DNA from 2 places in the Veillonella sp. S13053-19 genome. Region 2 is predicted to be linked to the other one. Evidence: a T-box and tRNA genes for the amino acid it is inferred to sense, from the RefSeq annotation. Region 2 holds a T-box; the other holds one or more tRNA genes.

Region 1 (8,945 bases), on a different contig from region 2:
CTACCATGATCACGGAGAATATGAAGGCTGCAATGAGGTTTTTATCACCTTTCTGTTTGAAAGCACCAATAATGCTACGTATCATAAGTACAAGCCAGAATAAAATACCAATGTATTCAATCCATTGCCAAATACGTCCTAGTTCTATATATTCGTACCCTTGATGCCCAAGAAGGAAATTCCACGCTGCTGGAATTTGATGTGCTACACCTAAATATGTGCCAGCGAAGGAACCAACTACAAGAACTACAAGAGCCCAAAATAAAATATCCACACCAAGCTTTTGATATTTAGGATCCTTACCACCATTAATTATTGGTGCCAAGAATAGACCAGCACTTAAGAATGCCATAGCAATCCAGAACAAGGATGCTTGAATATGCCATGTACGAGCAATAGAGTAAGGGAAATATTGAGCCAATGGAATACCATAGAACGCTTGACCTTCTACAGTATAGTGAGCAATAATACCACCCATCCCCAATTGGAATAAGAACAATGCTAAGATTGTAAATAAATATTTACCTAATGCACGTTGAGATGGAGTTAAAGTAATCTTGCTAATCGGATCTTCTGTTGGTGGAACCAATGCATGTTCATCATCCTTTTTACCAAAGGCCCATAACCATACAACTACACCAATACCACATAATAAAATAATAACACTCACAACAGACCAGACAACACTTTCAGGTGTTGGATTATGATCCAATAAAGGTTCATGTGGCCAGTTGTTTGTATATGTTGCATCTGTCCCTGGACGTTGTGTAGATGCCATCCATGTAGTCCAGAAGAAGAAACGCGCCATATCAATGCGGTCTTGTAACTCAGGTAGTGTGTTATCCTTCATCGCAAAATGGTCACGAGTCAAAGTCAATTCAGGATTATCACCGTACAGCTCAACAAAATAACGTCCTGTTGCATTCATAGCTGCAATTCGTTCTGGAGAAAGCACTACAGTTCCATCTTCGCGGACTGCACTCCCCAAGTACTCTTCTTTTACAACTTCTTTTACTGCAGCTTGTTGTGCAGTTCCCAATTGGTTATAAAGAACACCAAAGGCCTCTTGAGCCTTAATGTCTAACATTAAGGATACTTCCTTATGTAACCAATCTGCTGTCCAGTCAGGTGCTTGATAAGCGCCATGACCTAAAACTGTACCTACAGATTGACCACCTGTAGATTGCCATGCCGATTGACCATGTAAAATATCGTCCTTAGTGAACAATACTTGTCCATCTTGAGATACATACGCAGTCGGAACTGGCGGTGCTTGATGATACACATCAGTACCTAGATAACCAAGAATTGAAAAACCAATAATAAGAACGGCTACTACAGCTATCCAATACTTTTTGTATTCACCCATCACATTACCTCCTTTTCTATAAAAACACAAAAGGAGAGCCTTTGCTCTCCTTAAGTCTATAATAACACTAACCAAAGAATATTTCTGTATCTTTAGTTACAATATACAATAAATAATATATAAACTAATAAAAAATAGGACCCTTCTCAGGGTCCTATTTTAATAAAAGCTTAAATTAACCTTCGATTGCTGTTACTACGCCAGCGCCTACTGTATGGCCACCTTCGCGGATCGCGAAACGAAGACCTTCTTCAATAGCGATTGGTGTAATCAATTCGATGTGCATTGTTACGTTATCGCCAGGCATACACATTTCTACACCTTCAGGAAGGTTTACAACACCTGTTACGTCTGTTGTACGGAAGTAGAATTGTGGACGGTAGTTGGAGAAGAATGGAGTATGACGGCCACCTTCTTCTTTAGTCAATACGTAAACTTCTGCTTTGAATTTAGTGTGTGGTTTGATGGAACCTGGTTTAGCCAATACTTGACCACGTTCGATGTCTTTACGGTCAACACCACGAAGCAATGCACCTACGTTGTCACCTGCTACTGCAGAATCCAACACTTTACGGAACATTTCAAGACCAGTTACTACGTATTGTTCAGCTTTTTCTTTCAAGCCTACTACTTCGATAGTATCACCTACGTTTACTTGACCACGTTCAACACGGCCAGTTGCTACTGTACCACGACCAGTGATTGTGAAAACGTCCTCTACAGGCATCAAGAATGGTTTGTCAGTATCACGAACTGGAGTTGGGATGTAGGAGTCTACAGCATCCATCAATTCGTCGATTTTAGCTACGTATTGAGCATCGCCTTCCAAAGCTTTCAACGCAGAACCTACAACGATAGGTACTTCGTCGCCAGGGAATTCGTAGGAGGAAAGAAGTTCACGAACTTCCATTTCTACTAATTCAATCAACTCAGCGTCGTCAACCATGTCAGCTTTGTTCAAGAATACTACGATTGCAGGAACACCAACTTGGCGAGCCAACAAGATGTGTTCACGAGTTTGTGGCATAGGGCCGTCAGCTGCGGAACATACCAAGATAGCACCGTCCATTTGAGCTGCACCAGTAATCATGTTTTTAACATAGTCAGCATGGCCTGGGCAGTCAACGTGTGCATAGTGACGGTTAGCAGTTTCATACTCAACGTGTGCAGTGTTGATTGTGATACCACGTTCACGTTCTTCTGGAGCTTTATCGATCATGCTGTAATCTTGGAAGTCAGCTTGGCCTTTTTCAGCCAATACTTTAGTGATTGCAGCAGTCAAAGTAGTTTTACCATGGTCAACGTGACCGATTGTACCGATGTTAACATGCGGTTTCGTACGTTCAAATTTTTCTTTTGCCATTAGGATTGTATCCTCCTTCACAAAAACAAATTACATTCTAGTATTAATATAATATATTAAACCTAATTTATCAATGGAATATAACATTCCCCCTACAAATTATTATACCATATATACAAATGTACAAAAAAGTCGATAGATACGAAGCACTCCTATCTATCGACTTTATTTTATAGGCAGAAATAAAAAAAGCCTCACCAACGTGAGGTTTAATGGTGGCGGCACACGGACTTGAACCGCGGACACACCGGGTATGAACCGATTGCTCTAGCCAACTGAGCTATGCCGCCATGTATGGAGCTAGTGACCGGGATTGAACCGGTGACCTTATCCTTACCAAGGATACGCTCTGCCGACTGAGCTACACCAGCACAATGAACGATCATTTCACTGCGAATATTTGTGGTTGCGGGGACAGGACTTGAACCTGCGACCTTCGGGTTATGAGCCCGACGAGCTACCAACTGCTCCACCCCGCTATAGATGGTGGAGGGAGAAGGATTCGAACCTTCGAAGTCGAAGACGGCAGATTTACAGTCTGCTCCCTTTGGCCGCTCGGGAATCCCTCCATAAATAAAATGGAGCTGGCGATAGGAATTGAACCCACAACCTGCTGATTACAAGTCAGCTGCTCTACCTATTGAGCTACGCCAGCATCATTACGACAAGATGAATTGTATCATCTGCCACACTAAGTGTCAAGAACTTTTTTGAAAACTTTTTTGGAGTTTTTCTTCGTTCACTGCGGTATCCCTTAGTGCTTAATCATAATAACATGAAACGATACCCTATGCAAGTATTTTGTCAAAAAAAATTTACATTTCATTAAACCCACATAAAGCACCGTAGTTTCAAGGTTTTATAGAGTTGTTACTAAAAAAGCAATCAAAAAAGGAGATAGTGATCTATCTCCTTTTATACATTTATAGTTTTCCCTATATTTTACCAATATGTTCAATGTTGCAATTAGTCGATTACAACAACATGATCTGGATGCGCAATAGTAACTACAGCATGTTTTGGATCATTGTTATGTTCTAAGTACAACTGATCTCCTTCAAGATGACCACGCCAGCCAACGACAATAGGATACTTCTTACTAATGGTTTTTAGTAATTCAAATGGTTGTAAATTTAAGATAGGTGCAAAGAATACATTAATGCCATCGAGCAATACTACTTCCGTATCACTACGGCTAAGAGCACGACAAATAACTTCCTCTGCTAATTGAGGACGTTCATCACGAGGCACAAGCAGGAATTCTTCCTCGATAAGCTGTTTCGCTTCCAAGTATTTCCAACCTTTTTGCTCAGATAATTCACGAATTAGCAAACTTTTACCAGAACCTGGACCACCAACGATAAACAATATGCGTTCATCATCATCTTGAATTTGTTCCCAACGTTCTTTTACATCTTGTACTGTAACCATATCCTTTGCCTCCTCGCTGCGACCTATCCTACTTAACCGGACGGTCAGATAACATAACGGATTTGATATATTGATTTTTATCATCTAGGGCAAACTGTAAATAAGAATTGTTTGCCGCTGGATTTTTATATTCATATACAGTAGACGTACCCGAATTTGTTGTAGATTCAACAATACGCGTCGGCATACCATACACAAAGAGCAATAAATACTTAGTGTCACCCATTGCAATACCACGACGTGTAGGCGTGTAAATATTTAACAACACACGATCGATAAGATTGCTTTTGTCTACGCTCACACCGTATTCGTTATAGCCAATGAACGTCGACCCAAAGAGCATGCCTTGATGCTTCCAATCATTATTAGGATCATTGATAAAGTGATCATTTAGCTGCAAGCCACGCAAAACGAAATCATCAGCAGTTAATTTACCTGCTTCAAAATCATATACCGGTGCTTTCGGCAAACCAAATCTAGGCCATACTTGACCACTAATCATATCAACAGCCTCTACATTGCTTTGTTTGATGGTGAAAGCAATATATTCTTTTTGTTCACCAAGCATAGATTGTTGTTGACTATTATTATTTGTATTCTCTATAGGACTCTTAAAATCCTTTTTTTGTGGCCATGAATTTTCGGAATGACCTTCATAGAGAAAAATATAGGTCTCATTTTTTTGATCGCGCCACATCGCATTAGGACTGCCATAAGCAAATACCAATTCCATGCGAGTGCTACCAGGACCAATATCGCGTACAGTATGAACGCCTTTTTTCGTACTATGAATATTGGTAATAGTATTTGGCTCAAAGAAATACGTCGCCCCTTGGCCACGCAACGGATCATTTACCAATCGCTCTACTGAAGGACCCGTATATACCGTAACGGCAAGATCTTTCATATGATACGTAGTAAAGTTCTCGCGCACCTCGGTCTTTTCTACATCTTTAGGCATTACAAATTTGTCGCCTAAGCGATAGGTAGCAATAGCGTAGTCATCTTCAGAACCTAAGGTTGGCAAATTATTAGCTGTATAGGACTTACCAATATCTGCTAGATTATTTTGAGTAATACTCGGCAACGGACCTTCATTTTCGCTAGCTGCTTGCCAAAACTGTATAGAGTCACCAAATTCAGTGACTGCCATTTGTTCCGCTAGCCAACCAGTTTTGGTGCTCTCCTTTTTAGACGTTGCATCAGATTTGACGACTTTTATTGGTGCATTGTCAAGATAAGCTAAACCATCAGCTTCGCTAGATGCCTCTGCGTCACCTTGACCAATTGCAGCAGCATCTCGGGCCGCGTCCTTCGTTTCATCAGTAGTTTCTACTGCCAAAGGGTTAACTGCAGAAATTGCAGGCTCAGCTGCATATCCTATAGTAGTAGCAGATAAACCTACAAGGAGGGCCGCTACAATACGACTCTTCATAGAATAGTTCATCGATTAGTCTCCAATTGTGCACGCAACCATGTCAACCATGGCTCTAGTCCATTATGGGCCGTGCAACTTACTTCAAAAATCTCTCCTGTTGGATTCAAATTACGTATATCTTGTATGGCCTTATCTTTTTTGAAAGGTACATACGGCAATAAATCTATCTTATTAATGAGGATAGCCTTTGACTCTTTAAAGATTAATGGGTATTTAAGAGGCTTATCCTCACCTTCAGTAACAGATAATACAGTTACCTTCATGCTTTCACCAATCTCAAATTCTGCAGGGCATACAAGGTTACCTACATTCTCGATAATGATCATATCCAGTTCATCAAGATTTAAATCACCTAGTGCATCTTGAATCATTTGTGCATCAAGATGGCAACCTCCCACTGTATTGATTTGAATAACAGGAACGCCTAATTCATGAATCCGTTCCGCATCCTTAGCAGTAAACAAATCACCTTCAATAACAGCAAGGCGGTAATCTTTTTTCAAATCATGTAAAGTTGCCTCTAACAGAGATGTTTTACCAGCCCCTGGAGAACCTAATAGATTAAATACAAAAATATTTTTTTCCTTAAACAACTGTTGTAAGGACTCTGCAATGGCATCATTTTTTGCCAATACATTAGTTTTAACTTGAACTTGCATGTCCTAACCTTTCTATCAATCGATATCCATGGAGGTCACTTGTAGTTCGCGGCCACCAATGGTTTGTACGAAATGACTGTCACAATAGGGACAGATAAACTTATAATTTTCTACAGGAAATGTTTTATCACAATCCAAGCACTTTCCTTCAATAGGAATTGTGTTAATTTCTATGCGAGAACCTTCTGCGGCAGTCCCCTTTGTAACGGCTTCCCAGCAAAATAGGAGAGAATCTGGCTCTACTCCACTCATAAGGCCCAAATCGAGTTGAACGGAATGGATCACAGATGCATCGTGTTGGCGTAACGTATCGAGGGCTACATCAAGTATGCCTTCTGCTATAGACATCTCATGCATGGTATGCCTCATATACAGCTTCAAGCATCATAGTAGTCGTTACAGAGCCTACACCACCAGGCACTGGAGTAATTGCAGATGCAATATCTTTTACCGCTTCATAATCAACATCGCCTACCGTCTTACCTTCTAGTTCATTAATGCCTACATCGATAACAACAGCACCTGGCTTAATCATATCTGCTGTAATCATATGAGCACGACCCGCTGCAGCAATAACAATATCGCCACGTTTTACTTGATCTCCTAAATCAGGAGTTCTGGAATGACAAATTGTAACCGTACCATTTGCACCGAGAGTCATAAGAGCTACTGGTTTACCAATAACTTGGCTACGACCAACTACAACCACATGTTTGCCTTCCACAGGAATATCATAGTGATTTAAAATTGCCATGCACGCCTTGGCAGTACAAGGGGCAAAGCCACCTTTACCGGCAGTTACAAGACCAATATTATACGTAGTTAGACCATCGATATCTTTTTTAGGATCTAGCATATCGATAAGAGCCTCTGTATCAATGTGTTTAGGCATCGGCATTAACGGTAAAATCCCATGAACAGCCGCATCATTATTTAATTCTTGCAATGCTGTAACTACTTCATCCTGTGTAGCCGTTTCAGGTAATTGTTTTAACACAAAGCCATAGCCAAAGTTCTTGGCTGTCTTTTCCATAAATGTAGCGTACATATGAGCACCGTGGTCTTCACCAACGAGTAATACTGCCATAGTAATTACAGAGTCGCCAACTGCTGCAACTTTTTCTTGTAAAATCGCCTTGTGAGCGTCTGCTACTGCTTTACCGCGTAATTCGATCATAAGTATCTCCATTCATTCAAACTATCTATAAAATAAGGTGCCTCCGGAGAGGCACCTAAGTCTCTTATTCTATTATATAACGAACTGTCTATAATTTCTAATTATGACCGAATTCGTTTTATCTACGGAAATGAACAGTAATTGCTGTACCAGCCTGAACAGTTGTACCGCTACTTTCATCTTGAGATGTAGCCGTACCAGTTCCATCCGGTTTAAAGGCAAGTCCCGCCTTATGTAACCAATCACGCACTTCACCATAGGTAAAACCAGTAAAGTTAGGCAATGTAACAGAACCATCACTTCCCGGTTTTGGTTCAGGTAATGTATTAGCAGCTTTAACAGCTACTGGTGTACTTTCTTTAACATACGGACTCATTTGGTAATACCGTACAAGTTGAGATACGATGTCCTTAAATACAGGGGCTACAATTTGACTACCATAATAAGAACCCTTTTGTGGGTCATCAATAACGACAAGAACTACAAATTTTGGATCCTCTACAGGGCCAAAGCCAATAAAGGACGCAATGTATTGTCCGTCGAGATAACCGCCATGTTTGGTATCTAGTTTTTGCGCCGTACCAGTTTTACCGCCGAAGTGATAACCTTCTACCATCGCTTTTGTACCGCCACCTTCGGATACTTCTTTTTCTAGAATATCTACAATGGTTTTAACGGTTTCCGCCGGAACTGGTTGTCCCACAACAGATGTTTCAGTCGTACTTGTTACATCGCCTTGAGAGTTACTATAAGACTTGATGATATGTGGTTTCATCATAGCCCCACCATTAGAAAGTGCACCAAAGGCGCGAACCATTTGTAATGGTGTAACCGCAATACCTTGACCGATGGACATAGTCGCAACGTCTAGCTTACTCATATCCTCTGGATTATACAAGATACCTGCTCCTTCACCAGGCAATTCAATACCTGTTTCAGAGCCAAAGCCATAATCACGTACATATTTCGAGAGAATATCTGCACCTGTTAATGTACCAATTTCAGCCATACCAGTATTAATAGAGTACTTCAAAATATCTAGCAAACGAACAGGACCATATCCCTCACCATTCCAGTTTCTAATGATATGTCCATTGGCAGCGAAGGCCCCTTTATCGTTATACACAGTGTCTAACTTCCATTTGCCTGCTGCAAGAGCTGCAGATGCAATGATAGGTTTGAATGTAGAGCCTGGTTCATATAAATTGGTAACCGCAATATTTTTGAAAGCCTCTTCACCACTTTGGTTGTAGTTATTAGGATCGTAACTTGGACGATTGGCCATCGCTAATATTTCACCGTTCTTTGGATCCATAACGATAACGCTGGCATGCTTAGCTCCTGTATCAACCATTGCCTTATCAAGAGCGCGTTCTGCAATAAATTGAATTGTTGCATCGATGGTTAAGGTTACACTTTTACCCTTATCTGGTAAAAATTTAGATAGTACGGAACCAAAGATGGCATTCCCTTTATTATCAGTAGCTACAATTTCTTGTTGTACGCCC
Region 2 (8,945 bases):
TCTATCGATACTACAACATCTACAATTGTAGCCATCGCTTTATTCTTCTTCCCTAAGATCGGTATTATGGACTGGAAATTTGCCCAACCAAATATCGACTGGGGTTCTATTGTAATGTTTGGTGCAGGCATTGGTCTTGGTGCGGTATTACTCAAAACAAAAGCCGCTACATGGCTTGCTCAAGTATTTGTTAATGCATTCTCCCTCGAAACAGCGAGCGTATTCATTTTAATTGCTGTAATGGCTGCATTCCTTATTGTTATCCATTTAGGCTTTGCCTCTGCTACAGCTCTATCCTCCGCGATGATTCCAATAGTAATCTCTATCGTTATGAGCCATAGCGCAGAAGGACTTAACCCTTTAGGAGTAACAATGCTCATGCAATATGCAATCTGCTTTGGTCTAGTATTACCAGTAAACTCGCCACAAGGCATGCTAGCTTACGGTACAGATACATTTGATGTAAAAACATTTATGACTACAGGTATTCCATTAACTATCATCGGCTATGTAATGATGCTCATATTCGCATTTACATACTGGCATTGGATTGGAATTGCTTAACATCAATAAACTAAAAAAATCCTACAATTTCTGATTTCCGGAAATTGTAGGATTTTTAATTGTATTAGATTACTTTTCCTATTCTAGTTCCTTACCTTTTAGTTCAGGAATCAAGAATACTGTTGCTAAAATATCGATTACATAGATAATCGCAAGGAAGGCAATTGCCACTTGGTAGGAGTACATAGAGATAATCATACCTACCACCATTGGGCTAAAGCCACCTACAGCACGACCGATATTAAATAATACGTTTTGAGCTGTTGCACGAGCACTTGTTGGGTACGCTTCTGCCATCAAGGCACCGTAGCCACCCATCATACCGTTTACAGAGGCACCTAGAATAGCGCCAGCAAATAGCATCGCTGTTGGATCAGAAAGTTGGGAGTAAATCAAAATAGAAGCTACTGCACATACTTGGAACAGGATAAATGTAGGTTTACGACCAAGTTTATCCGCTAATCGTCCAAATAGCCAAATACCAACCATCATGCCGCATACTGTAACGGCAGTCCATAAACCAGATTTAGTAAGGGAGAAACCTAATTGCTTACTCAAGAAGTTAGGTAACCAGATCATAATACCGTAGTAACCAAAGTTCTGAACGGATGTTAAGATAGCCACACCAATCGATGTTTTCGTAGTGGCTGCGTCTTTCACAAGTAATTTAAAGGATTCACTATGGGAATGTTCATTTACCTCTTTGCTTTGTACAAAGATTTCTGGTTCGTGTAATTTCGCACGGAAGAACCAGGCCACAAAGGCAGGAATAATACCAACCATAAACATGCCGCGCCATCCGATGTAAGGAATCAATAACGGTGTTAATAATGCAGCGGCCAATACGCCTAATTGCCAGCCAAGAGCAACATAGCTTGTCGCTTTTGCACGGTGTTTCGCAGGCCACGCTTCAGCAGCTAATGCCATACCGATACCAAATTCACCACCTAAACCAATACCAGCAATTGTACGGTAAATAAGTAGATCCCAATAGCCTTGAGCAAAAGCACAAAGTCCAGTAAATACGGCAAAGAGTACGATAGTCCACGTTAAGACGCGAACACGGCCATATTTATCCGATAAGGTACCAAAAACGAAGCCACCTAATACAGCGCCAATTAAGGTCCACGTAACTAACGAACCAGCTTGTCCCGTAGACAAACCTAAATCCCCTGATATCAAGGTTAGCATAAAGCCTAGAATCAAGAGATCAAAACCATCCATGGCATAGCCCACAGAAGAACCAATGACAGCTTTCCAGCCGTATGAATTTACATCTTTCATAGTTTTTTCCTTTCGCTACTCACAGGTAACAATTAAAGAGAATATAAGTCAACTTAATATTTGTACTAAGTTCACTAATATTAAATTATACAGCTTAACTGTAATTATGCAATATATATTTCTTAATCTTCTGAATTATTTAGTTATCTAAAAACTTTATTTAGAGGAAAACAAAAAGGTAGGGTTTGGTTCACTACGTAAAAACCAAACCCTACCTATTATAGAGTCATCAGAAATAACTAATCCCTTTAAGGTTAGTTACGTTCTTTGATTTCGATTTTAATAGAATTGAAGAATTCTTCGAATGGTACGGAACCCAATTCGTCACCGCCGTGTTTACGAACGTTAACTGTACCTTCTTCAACTTCTTTATCGCCTACCACAAGCATGTAAGGAACTTTTGCCATTTGTGCTTGGCGGATTTTATAGCCGATTTTTTCGCTACGATCATCCACTTCTACACGTACATAGTCGCGGTGCATTTGTTTTGCCAATTCTTTAGCATATTCAACATGTTTTTCAGAGATAGGCAAGATTTTAACTTGTACAGGAGCCATCCAAGTTGGGAATGCGCCTGCATAGTGTTCAGTTAAAATACCGATGAAACGTTCCATGGAGCCGAAGCATGCACGGTGAATCATGATAGGGCGGTGTTTTTGACCATCTTCGCCAACGTAATCAATTTGGAAGCGTTCAGGCAAGTTCATATCCAATTGGATAGTACCACATTGCCATGTACGACCTAAGGAGTCTTCGATATGGTAGTCAAGTTTAGGACCGTAGAATGCGCCATCGCCAGGGTTAATTACGTAAGGGATACCCTTGGCTTCAATCGCATTACGCAATGCTTCTGTAGCGGCTTCCCAAATTGCATCATCACCCATTGCATTGTCTGGTTTAGTAGACAATTCAACATGGTATTTCAAACCAAATTGGCTGTAAATCCGGTCGAATAATTCAATAACTTTCATCAATTCAGATTGCATTTGATCTGGCAACATGAATACGTGAGCATCGTCTTGAGTAAAGGCACGTACGCGGAACAAGCCATGTAACGCACCGGACAATTCATGGCGGTGAACTAAACCAAGTTCAGCGTAACGTAATGGGAAGTCGCGATAGGAATGCATTTCGTTTTGGTAAACCAAGATACCACCTGGGCAGTTCATTGGTTTAATTGCATATTCTTCATCATCGATAATTGTAGTGTACATGTTTTCACGGTAATGGAACCAGTGACCAGATGTTTCCCACAATTGTTTATTCAAAATAATTGGCGTACGAATTTCTTCGTAATCAAATTCATGGTGAACTTCACGCCAGAAGTTTTCCAATTCGTTGCGAAGTGCCATACCTTTTGGTAGGAAGAATGGGAATCCAGGGCCTTCTTCTTTGATAACGAACAAGCCTAGTTCTTTACCAAGTTTACGATGGTCGCGTTTAGCTGCTTCTTCAAGTAAGTGAAGGTATGCATCAAGGTCTTCTTTTTTCTCAAATGCTGTACCGTAAATACGTTGCAACATTTTATTTTTTTCATCGCCGCGCCAGTATGCACCTGCAATGCTTTGTAATTTGAAAGCTTTCACCTTACCAGTGGATGCTACGTGAGGACCTGCACAAAGATCGATGAAATCGCCTTGAGAGTAGCAAGAGATTACTGCATCTTCTGGAAGGTCTTGAATCAATTCTACCTTGTAGTCTTCGTTTTTAGATTTGAAGAACTCAATAGCTTCTTGACGAGACATTACAGATTTAGTAATAGGCAAGTTTTCTTTCACAATACGGCTCATTTCTTTTTCGATTTTGCCTAAATCTTCAGGAGTCAAAGTATGTTCCATATCGATATCGTAGTAGAAACCTTTATCGATAGCAGGACCGATAGCCAATTTAGCTTCAGGCCATAAGCGTTTAACCGCTTGTGCCAAAATATGAGAAGCTGTATGGCGTAAAGTATGTTTACCGCCATCTTCTTCGAATGTTAAGAAAGCTACTTCAGAACCATCTACGAGTTCTTCGCGAAGGTCTGTTAATTCACCGTTTACGTTAGCAGCTAGTACTTTTTTAGCCAAGCTGTTAGATAATTGTTTTACTGCTTCCCCAAGAGTAGTGCCAGCAGCGTATTCCTTTGCACTACCATCAGGTAAAATGATTTTTACATCTGCCATTTTTCTTTCCTCCAATTTATAAACTAGGATAGTTGGATTTTGGTAATAAAAAAAGACCCTCTATCCCTACAAACAAGGGACGAAGATCATTCGCGGTTCCACCCTAGTTAACTACCTATACGAATATATGTGTATAGTTAATTCACTTCATTAAGCCCGATAACGGTGGCGGCCGTATTTGCCTACTTAGGTTCGACAAATCAGTTTAAAGGGGGTAACTCTGATATATGTGTAAGGCATTTCCAGCATCAGCCTCTCTCTGGTACACAGGGATATGAGAATCATGTCCTTTGCATAACTTTTACTAGATTATAGTATCATAGAGAATTAAAAAATTCAATACAGTTTAACTGTAAATTTCACAAAATCTATAAATAAAAGAAATGCCTTCAAACACATCATATAAAAACGGCCCGATATAACTGATATGTACCCCCTTTACGGGTTGTCCATTAAAAAGGGTACATATCAAACTCGAGCCGTTTATTAAGATTATCATATATACGCTAACCAATGTAGCTGTACTACAGCTCACTGTACATAGGCTAGATTATTAGCGTTTGAAGTTTGTAGATAACATAGCACCAATTACTTTTTCCAACTTACTATTGGAAAGGTCTGGGCCTTTGTAAAGTGTTAAGAGCACATCATTGGAGTTATCTTGTTTAGAAACCATCATAACACCGCTGCCACGAGCACCATTATCGTCGTAATCTTTCGCTACGATAACGAGGTTTAAGTAATGGTCCTTCATGTATGTGTACACTTTGCTAGTACGTGCAGAAGAGCCAATCATTTTCGCCATGCTCATACCACGGTTGAATACGATTGTATTTGCATTATGTGGATTTACCGCTAATTGTTGTTTCTCCTCTTCATTGAGAGGCATAAGATTTACCATGAGGGAGTCCCCCATTTTACCACGGAACATAGCTGGCATTGTTTCCCGTACGTCTTCTGGAATACCTGTGTCAGCAGTCAATTTTAATTCCTTAGGAACCGTCATGTATAGAACGCCCTTGCTATTGCGGCCTACCTCTGTTGTACTGAGGTCTACGGCGCTAAGCATAATGGAATCTTTAATAGTTGCTACTTGGTTTGCCAATGGCTTTTCAGGAATGCCACGGCTTGCCAATTGTACGTCACCAGATTTAGTTTTTTTCAAGGTTTCTACATTCCAGTTAGCCCCTTTTTTGTCAGCATCGCTAGCCTCTGTGAAAGCATTCGCCCCATCTTTTGTGCCTACATATACGTAAGTTTGCGCTGGGATAATTGTATCTGGTGCACCTAATTTATTGAACGCTGCACCGTATACAACATTAGGAATTACTGTGGAACCAATTTGTAGATTATTATTAGTTTGGCTTTCCACATCAAAATTGATATTCCCTGTGAAAGTCATATCAGGGCCATGATTGATGACTACTACATCCCCTGCTTGAGGAATGATGACAGGGCCTACAGGACCTGCCATAGCTACGCCTGCCATAGATACACCAAGGCAAGCTGTTAATAATGCACGTTTCAAAATAGATTGTTTCATAGATATACTCTCATTTCTCTACTATTCATATACTTGGTTCTAGTCGTATGCCCTATAAGATGCTGTAACAGATTTACATAGATGCACACTAGATATAGATAAAACCAACAATATACTTAATTTTCGATAGTGACATAATCAGATAAACTACGTAATACGTCAATAGCCAATGACCGCGTAGAGGGCGTACAGCGCAACATGCACCGCCCACATGTATCTACAGAGGTCATAACACCTAAGTATTCATAGCCTTCAATGATACGATTGATGAAATTCGTATGTGTAGGATCTATATGAAAGTACACATACGCTTCCTCTCCGGAGGTCGGTAAGTCAGGTACATCTGAAAATGCACCGATAGATTTACTCGGTTCTAAAGCTGTACCACTCATAAAGGCCCTCCTTCAAAGCTACTCCATATATCGCTTACTATTATAATCTAAACACCATTGTTAATGTAACTATTACTCAAATATAAGATTTTTTTTATTAGTATATGTAAACTATTAATCCTCTTTAGGTTTGCACTCACGACGCATCATGGAGTACGGCTCAAGTGGTGTATCCATATAGATACGAACCTTCATTTGTGCATGAGGCGCTACGTCGATTGGATTACCATCTTCGTCTGTCATTTTTTCAATTACAGTTTCTACAAGGTCCCCTTTAGGTTGGCAGAATTCTACTTTATCGCCTACTTTGAAGTTGTTCCGTTGTTCAAGATCAACGTATTTTTCTTCTTCATTGTAGCCCATAACTAAGCCGATGAAGTCATGGCTTTGTGTATTAGTAGATTTGCCATAGTTTTGAGCCGTTTCGTCAGGACGACCTTCTGCAAAGCCATCTGTATATGGACGGTGGGAAATTTTTTCTAATTCTGCAATCCATTCTGGACGAACGTACCAATCTTTACCTTCTTTAAGGTATGCATCAATCGCTGTACGGTATACTTTCGCTACTGTTGCGCAGTAGTGAACAGATTTCATACGACCTTCAATTTTTAGGCTATCTACGCCAGCTTCATATAAATCTGGAATGCGGTGAATCAAGCACAAATCTTTAGAGTTAAAGATATATGTACCATGCTCATCTTCTTCAATTGGATAGTATTCACCAGGTCGGTTAGATTCTACAAGGGAGTATTTCCAACGACAAGATTGAGAGCATTGACCGCGGTTCGCATCGCGATTACCGGTCATGTAGTTAGACAAAAGACAACGGCCAGAATAAGAAATACACATGGAGCCATGTACGAAGGATTCGATTTCAATATCTACATTATCCTTCATTTCTTTAAGGTCTGCTAAAGATACTTCGCGAGCTGCTACGACGCGTGTAGCACCTAGCTCTTTCCACATTTGAACTGTGTGCCAGTTTGTAGTGGAAGCTTGGGTACTCACGTGAAGTTCAAGACCTGGAGCCACGCGTTTAGCAAGGCTAAAAATGCCCATATCAGCAACGATGATTGCATCAACACCGATACTTTCAAGGAATTTCAAATAGTCCTCTAAACCTTCAAAGTCCTCGTTGTGAGGAATGATATTACATGTAACATGGAGTTTTTTACCATGAGCATGTACGAATTCTACAGCCTCCTTTAATTCCTCGTCGGAAAAATTAGAGTTACCTGCGCGCAAGCCAAAACGTTTACCTGCGCAATATACGGCATCCGCACCATAGCGAATCGCCATTTTAAGCTTGTCCATATTCCCTGCAGGACAAAGCAATTCCATAAAATGTTCTGCCATTATTTGTTGTGCCCTTTCCACACACTCACACTCATGCCATCACCCATAGGGTAAATGGTGGTGTTAAACAATTCTTTATTTTCAACATATGTTAAGTATTCTTTTAACCGTTTTACGATAGTTTTGAACCGTTTTGGCGGCTCCTTATCGCCCCTTACATAGCCTCTAAAGAGTACATTGTCCGCAAGGATAACGCCTCCTTCTTTCACATGAGGCAAAATGAGCTCTAATTGCTTTAGATATTGTCCCTTAGGACCATCTAAGAACACTAGATCATATTCCCCAGTGAGTTCCGTTAAGACTTGAGATGCATCGCCTTTCAACAATGTAATTTTATCGGCATAATCGGATTGGTTAATATAATATTTCGCCATTTCGTGACGCACATCATCTAATTCAATAGATGTAATGTGTCCCTCCTCTTTATCGAGTAGCGGAGCCATCAATAAAGCTGAGTAACCAATGGCGGTGCCCACCTCTAACACAGAGGTGGGCCGGTACAAACCTATTAATTCTTCAAATAGATGAACCTCAGATTCACGTAAAATCGGTACATCATTAATCATCGCATAAATACGCTGTTCATTTAAAATATTATTTAAAGTCATGAAAGTAGATTCAATCTCCTACATTATTTATTGCTATTGCCAGTAGGCACGTTGATCGTAGATCGATCAACCGATTCAGCTGGTTTCACTTCAATACGCGGTACCTCTTGTGTACTTGGAGCTACATACGGAGTCGTTTCTGGTGCACGATTAGTAGTCGGTACATAAGTATTATTACTGCTATTACCATTAGATGGAGTAGTTGGTGTAACTTGAGTTGGTGCTTGGTTTTGTGTTGGAGCAGGCGTAGGAGCTGGAACCTCAGCTGCTGGAACAGTTGTTGGCGTGTATTTATACGTAGGTTCGACGTCAACATATTGAGAATCTGCTTCCACCGCTTCTGCAGAACTATAGTTGTAGTCAGGCTCTGTAGTTGCTACTGCTACGTCATAGTTAGGACCTGCTTGTGCGGCAATTTCTGTAGTGGCAGAAGGAGTCGCACTTGTTGCAGTATCTGCACCATAAATCTTATTAACTTCCGCTAAATGCTCTTCGTATGTTTTAGAGAAGTGATTATGACCTTCTTTATCTGCTACAAAGTACAAGTAATCTGTATTTTCAGAATGTAATACTGCGTCTAAAGATTTTTTACCAGGGTTAGCAATCGGTCCTGGTGGTAAACCTTTAGATACATATGTATTATATGGGCTTTGTAGTTGAGTATCACCAATTGTTACGTTTTCTTTTGCGTAACCAAGTACATAGGAAATGGTCGCATCAGATTGTAATGGAATACCATGAGCCAAACGCTTTTTAAACACACCTGCAATAGTAGGACGATCGGCATCAAATAAAGACTCACGTTCAACAATAGATGCTAATGTAACAAAGTCATGAATGCTCATGTGCTGCGCTTGAATTTGTTTCTTTACAGCTGGTGTAAGGTAACGATTCATTTCATCAGCCATCATTTGAATAACTTCTCGAGGTGTAGCCCCCACAGGAATTTCATAAGTACTTGGGAACAAGAACCCTTCCACCGGATATGTAGCTGGTTTTGTACCTTTCATATATGGATATGGTACATAAGTCT

Evidence for each region. The T-box of region 2 lies ahead of thrS (threonine--tRNA ligase). A T-box ahead of a tRNA ligase gene usually reads a tRNA of that ligase, here a tRNA-Thr.
Region 1: it has a tRNA-Thr gene. The T-box ahead of thrS (threonine--tRNA ligase) is inferred to sense a tRNA for this amino acid. The anticodon was not compared.

The regions. Positions count from the first base shown of each region.
Region 1 covers NZ_PPDA01000002.1:135,159-144,103, forward strand. The annotation lists gene VEHSUH06_RS00745 (nitric-oxide reductase large subunit) at 1-1,369, opposite strand, end outside; gene tuf (elongation factor Tu) at 1,545-2,732, opposite strand; tRNA gene VEHSUH06_RS00755 (tRNA-Met) at 2,946-3,022, opposite strand; tRNA gene VEHSUH06_RS00760 (tRNA-Thr) at 3,028-3,103, opposite strand; tRNA gene VEHSUH06_RS00765 (tRNA-Met) at 3,136-3,211, opposite strand; tRNA gene VEHSUH06_RS00770 (tRNA-Tyr) at 3,217-3,301, opposite strand; tRNA gene VEHSUH06_RS00775 (tRNA-Thr) at 3,312-3,387, opposite strand; gene brxF (BREX-3 system P-loop-containing protein BrxF) at 3,699-4,163, opposite strand; gene VEHSUH06_RS00785 (hypothetical protein) at 4,192-5,610, opposite strand; gene hypB (hydrogenase nickel incorporation protein HypB) at 5,607-6,260, opposite strand; gene hypA (hydrogenase maturation nickel metallochaperone HypA) at 6,276-6,617, opposite strand; gene VEHSUH06_RS00800 (bifunctional 5,10-methylenetetrahydrofolate dehydrogenase/5,10-methenyltetrahydrofolate cyclohydrolase) at 6,610-7,437, opposite strand; gene VEHSUH06_RS00805 (penicillin-binding transpeptidase domain-containing protein) at 7,556-8,945, opposite strand, start outside.
Region 2 covers NZ_PPDA01000015.1:76,084-85,028, forward strand. The annotation lists gene VEHSUH06_RS09730 (DASS family sodium-coupled anion symporter) at 1-564, shown strand, start outside; gene VEHSUH06_RS09735 (MFS transporter) at 643-1,848, opposite strand; gene thrS (threonine--tRNA ligase) at 2,103-4,013, opposite strand; T-box leader at 4,086-4,318, opposite strand; gene VEHSUH06_RS09745 (hypothetical protein) at 4,567-5,556, opposite strand; gene VEHSUH06_RS09750 (DUF4911 domain-containing protein) at 5,673-5,948, opposite strand; gene VEHSUH06_RS09755 (U32 family peptidase) at 6,063-7,304, opposite strand; gene VEHSUH06_RS09760 (O-methyltransferase) at 7,304-7,912, opposite strand; gene mltG (endolytic transglycosylase MltG) at 7,936-8,945, opposite strand, start outside.